2 regions of the Micromonospora sp. NPDC002389 genome follow, and region 2 is predicted to be linked to the other one. Evidence: predicted binding sites of a transcription regulator. Region 2 holds the regulator's gene; the other holds the start of a gene.
What was found. Region 2 encodes HrcA, which represses chaperone genes, less so after heat shock. Its sites were predicted from a motif close to GGTTNGCACNCTCNNNNNGAGNGTGCNAACC; they were not measured.
Positions count from the first base shown of each region.

Region 1: the regulator HrcA is predicted to act here: its motif matches at 1,376-1,406, upstream of groES (co-chaperone GroES).

Region 1 covers NZ_JBEOWP010000001.1:399,869-402,337, forward strand. Annotated here, with positions in the region: gene groL (chaperonin GroEL) at 1-857, opposite strand, end outside; gene groES (co-chaperone GroES) at 928-1,236, opposite strand; gene ABT008_RS01805 (helix-turn-helix domain-containing protein) at 1,623-2,423, shown strand; gene ABT008_RS01810 (DUF397 domain-containing protein) at 2,414-2,469, shown strand, end outside.
Region 2 covers NZ_JBEOWP010000020.1:52,502-54,970, forward strand. Annotated here, with positions in the region: gene ABT008_RS27490 (DUF4870 domain-containing protein) at 1-526, opposite strand, end outside; gene hrcA (heat-inducible transcriptional repressor HrcA) at 738-1,760, shown strand; gene dnaJ (molecular chaperone DnaJ) at 1,834-2,469, shown strand, end outside.

The DNA of each region.
Region 1 (2,469 bases), on a different contig from region 2:
ATCGCCTTGCGGCGGTCACCGAAGCCGGGGGCCTTGACCGCGCAGACCTTGAGGGTCTTGCGGATCGCGTTCACCACCAGGGTGGACAGGGCCTGACCCTCGACGTCCTCGGCGACGATCAGCAGCGGCTTGTTGTTCTGGAGAACCTTCTCCAGCAGCGGCAGCAGCTCCTCGATCGCCGAGATCTTCTGCGTGGTGATCAGGATGTACGCGTCCTCCAGGACGGACTCCTGCGACTCCGCGTCGGTGACGAAGTTCGGCGAGATGAAGCCCTTGTCGAACTGGAGACCCTCGGTCACGTCCAGCTCGGTGTGCAGGGCGGAGCCCTCCTCGACGGTGATCACGCCGTCGCGGCCGACCCGCTCCATCGCCTCGGCGATCAGCTCACCGATGGTGGAGTCCTGCGCGGAGACCGTCGCGACGTGCGCCACGGCCTTCTTGTCGGCGACCTCGACGGCCTTGCCGAGCAGCGCCTCGGAGACCTTCGCGGAGGCCGCGTCGATGCCCCGCTTGAGGCCGGCCGGGTTGGCACCCGCGGTGACGTTGCGCAGACCCTCGCGGACCATGGCCTGGGCCAGCACGGTCGCGGTGGTGGTCCCGTCGCCGGCGACGTCGTTGGTCTTGGTCGCCACCTCCTTGACCAGCTGCGCGCCGAGGTTCTCGTACGGGTTGGTGAGCTCGATCTCCTTGGCGATGGTCACACCATCGTTGGTGATCGTCGGCGCACCGAATTTCTTGTCCAGGACGACGTTGCGCCCGCGCGGCCCGAGGGTGACCTTGACCGCGTCCGCGAGCGCGTTGACACCGTGCTCCAGCAGGTGCCGGGCGTCGTCCGAGAAGCTCAGGATCTTCGCCATGAATGTCCCTTCGACGCGAGGTTGCCCCGGCCCGGCGAGCCGGACCGGGGCAACGTCACTGATCGGTTGGTTACTTCTCGATGACCGCGAGGACGTCGCGGGCGGAGAGCACCAGGTACTCCTCGCCGGCGTACTTGACCTCGGTGCCGCCGTACTTCGAGTAGAGAACGGTGTCGCCGACGGAGACGTCGATCGGCACGCGGTTGCCCTTGTCGTCGATCCGGCCCGGGCCGACAGCGAGGACGGTGCCCTCCTGCGGCTTCTCCTTGGCGGTGTCGGGGATCACGATGCCCGAGGCGGTGGTGGTCTCGGCCTCGTTCGCCTGGACCACGATGCGGTCCTCGAGCGGCTTGATCGCAACCTTGGTCGCGGTAGTCACGGGCATACCCTCCTGGGGTACTTGGTTTCGTTACCGGTCGGCATGCCGACCGGCGTCAATTGCCACATGCCACCGGGCGGGGCCGTCGTCGCGGGTGCCGGTCCGCCTGGCGTTCAACCCCCGGACACCAGGGCCCGGACGTTGGCACCCTCAGGGTGAGAGTGCTAATCGCAGGTTATTCCTCGGCTAGCACTCCGTCAAGGAGAGTGCCAACCCACCACCTCGTGTCGCCACTCTTTCCCCACTCTTGCGCCACTATCTCGCCACTCTCCTGCCGCTCTTGCGCCAGCGTTCGCCACGGTCGACCGCAACACGCCGACACTCGCTTCCCCACCGAACGACCGACCCTTACTCTCCGGCGCGACTACGTGACGGAGGGCAGACAGATGGCGGATGTGCCAACCCTGGGTTTCCTGCGCGACCAACTGCGCCGGGCCCGCAAGCTGCGCGGGCTCAGCCAGGAGGAACTGGGCAAGATGGTCAACTACGCTCCGTCGTCGATCAGCGCGATGGAGACCGGGCAAAACCAGCTCAGCGCCGACTACCTGGCCCGGTTCGACAAGGTGCTGGAAACCGGCGGCCTCTTTGTCGGGATGCTGGAGTTGATCCGGTTGCACGCCGAGCCGGACTGGTTCCGACCGTGGGGCGAGATCGAGCGGGAGGCCGTCGCGCTGCGCTGGTACGACCCGGCGGTGGTGCCGGGCCTGCTCCAGACCGAGGCGTACGCACGGGCGATGCTCCGGGCCGAACCGCCGCTGACCGACGAGCAGATCGAGAAGCGGGTGCTGGCCCGGATGGCGCGGCAGGAGGTACTCGCCCGCGAGGAGCCGCCGCACCTCGTCGCGGTGCTCGACGAGCAGGTGCTGCGCCGACAGGTCGGCGAGCCCGCGACCATGCGCGAGCAGTTGGCGCACCTGTGTGGCCTCGCCGACCGCCCGCACGTCCAGGTGCGGATCATCCCGGCCGCGACGCCGTGGTACGGCGGACTTGCCGGGCCGTTCGTGCTGGCCCGGCTCGCCGACGGCACCGAGGTGGCCCACCTGGACAACCAACTCCGGGGGCACACCGTGGACAGCCCTAACGAGCTTGCCAGCCTCGGACGGCGTTGGGAGACTGTGGCCGGTGAGGCGCTGCCGCGCCGGCAGTCCGCCCGCCTGATCGAGGAAGTGGCGAACTCATGGACCTGACCCGCGCCGCCTGGCGCAAGTCCTCCCGCAGCAATCAGAACGGCGG
Region 2 (2,469 bases):
GTCCGCAGGTGATCGCGGTGAGCACCCAACTGAGCAACCCGGCGATCGCCCAGGTGATCTGGAAGTTCACCGCGGCCACCGAGTGCGCCCGGACCACCGGGCTCTGCTGGCCTCGGGTCATCATCGCGATCAGCGGCGCGACCCAGCCCAGCAGACCCCCACCCACGATCACCCCGAGCGGGCCACCGAAGTGGGCGATCAGCGTCCAGGTCTTGTCCTCGTTGTTGGCGTAGCCGCCGCCGGGGGGACCGTAACCACCCGTCGGGTACCCGACACCGGGTGCGCCACCCGGCGGGTACTCGCCCGGCGGGGGATAGCCGCCCGGTGGGGGATAGCCGCCGGGCGGCGGGTAGCCGCCGGGCGGCGGATAGTCACCGGGTGGGCCGTAACCACCGGGCGGCGGGGGCTGGTCGCCGGTGGGCGGCGGATAGTCGCCGGGCGGGGGATAGCCGGGCTGGCCGGACGAGCCCGACAGTGGAGACGTGGGGTCGTCGCCGGAACCTGGAGGACGAGGTGGTTCAGTCATGTGGTCACGGTAGGTGCCAGCGGCAACGGACGCACCATAGCGACACCGGGGCGTGTCAACCCGTCGGCCGGTTTCCGCCACGACCGGGACGACTTGATCATCGCGGGCACGGGAACCCCGACGTAGACTGGCACTCGCTACAGTCGAGTGCCAGAGTGTTCCTCTGGCACTCTGAGCGCTCCGGGCTGACCTGCGACAGGAGGTGGGGAGGATGGGTCTCGACGACCGGAAACTCGCCGTGCTCCGGGCGATCGTCGAGGACTACGTCGCCACCCAGGAGCCGGTCGGCAGCAAGGCGCTCGTCGAACGGCACCAACTCGGTGTGTCCCCGGCCACCGTACGCAACGACATGGCCGTGCTGGAGGAGGAGGGCTACATCCGCCAGCCGCACACCAGTGCCGGACGGGTGCCCACCGATCGCGGCTACCGCCTCTTCGTCGACCGGCTCAGTCGGGTCAAGCCGCTCAGCCCGGCCGAACGCCGGGCGATCGAACGGTTCCTGGTCGGTGCGGTGGACCTCGACGACGTGGTGCACCGCACCGTACGTCTGCTCGCGCAACTCACCCGCCAGGTCGCCGTGGTGCAGTACCCGAGCCTGGCCCGCTCCACCGTCCGGCACCTGGAACTCGTGCCGATCTCGACCACCCGACTGACGCTGGTGATGATCGCCGACACCGGCCGGGTCGAGCAGCGGCTTGTCGAACTGCCCGCGCCGGTCCCCGCCGACGACGTCCTGGACCTGCGCCGACTGGTCAACGAGAAGCTGGTCGGCACCCGCCTGTCCGACACGCCACCGCTGGTGCAGACGCTCATCGACGAGTGTGCGCCGCACCTGCGCGCGGCCATGACCACGCTCTCCACCGTCCTGCTGGAGACCCTCGTCGAACGGCACGAGGAGCGGCTCGCTCTGGCCGGCACCGCCAACCTGGCCCGGGGCGGCCTGCTCGACTTCCAGGGGTCGCTGCGCCCCATCCTCGAAGCGCTCGAGGAGGAGGTGGTGCTGCTCAAGCTCATCGGCGAGGTCGAGCCGAGCACGCTGCGGGTCCGCATCGGCGACGAGAACCAGATCGACAACCTGCGGGCGGCGTCCGTGGTCAGCACCGGATACGGCCCGGGCGCGACCATCGTCGGGGGGATGGGCGTGCTGGGACCGACCCGGATGGACTACCCCGGAACAATCGCCACGGTGAGGGCCGTGGCACGCTACGTGGGCGAGCTGCTGGCCCAGAACTGACCAGTCAGGGCCGACGGCAGGCTGCCGCCACCGACCGGCGTAACGCGAGACGAACACGAGGACACGGAACCCAGTGGCCAGGGACTACTACGGCATTCTCGGCGTCAGCCGAGGGGCCTCCGACGACGAGATCAAGCGCGCCTACCGCAAGCTGGCGCGCCAGTTCCACCCGGACGTGAATCCGGACCCGGAGGCCCAGGAGAAGTTCAAGGACATCAACGCCGCGTACGAGGTGTTGTCCGACGACCGGAAACGGCAGATCGTCGACCTCGGTGGCGATCCGCTCGCACCGGGCGGCGGCGGTGCCGGTGGGCCGGGCGGCCCCGGTGGCGCCGGACCCTTCGTCGGCTTCCAGGACATCATGGACGCCTTCTTCGGCGGGGCCACCGGCGCCGGGCGTGGCCCGCGACCGCGTACCCGGCCCGGGGCCGACGCGATCCTGCGGCTGGAACTGGACCTGCAGGAGACGGCCTTCGGGGTCGAGGCCCCGATCACGGTCGACACCGCAGTGCTCTGCACCACCTGCACCGGGGCCGGCACGTCCGCCGGCACCCACCTGGCCACCTGCGAGGCGTGCGGTGGCCGGGGTGAGGTGCAGTCGGTGCAGCGCACCTTCCTCGGCCAGGTGGTCTCCGCCCGGCCGTGCACGGTCTGCCAGGGCTACGGCACCACCATCCCGCACCCCTGCCCCACCTGCGCCGGTGACGGC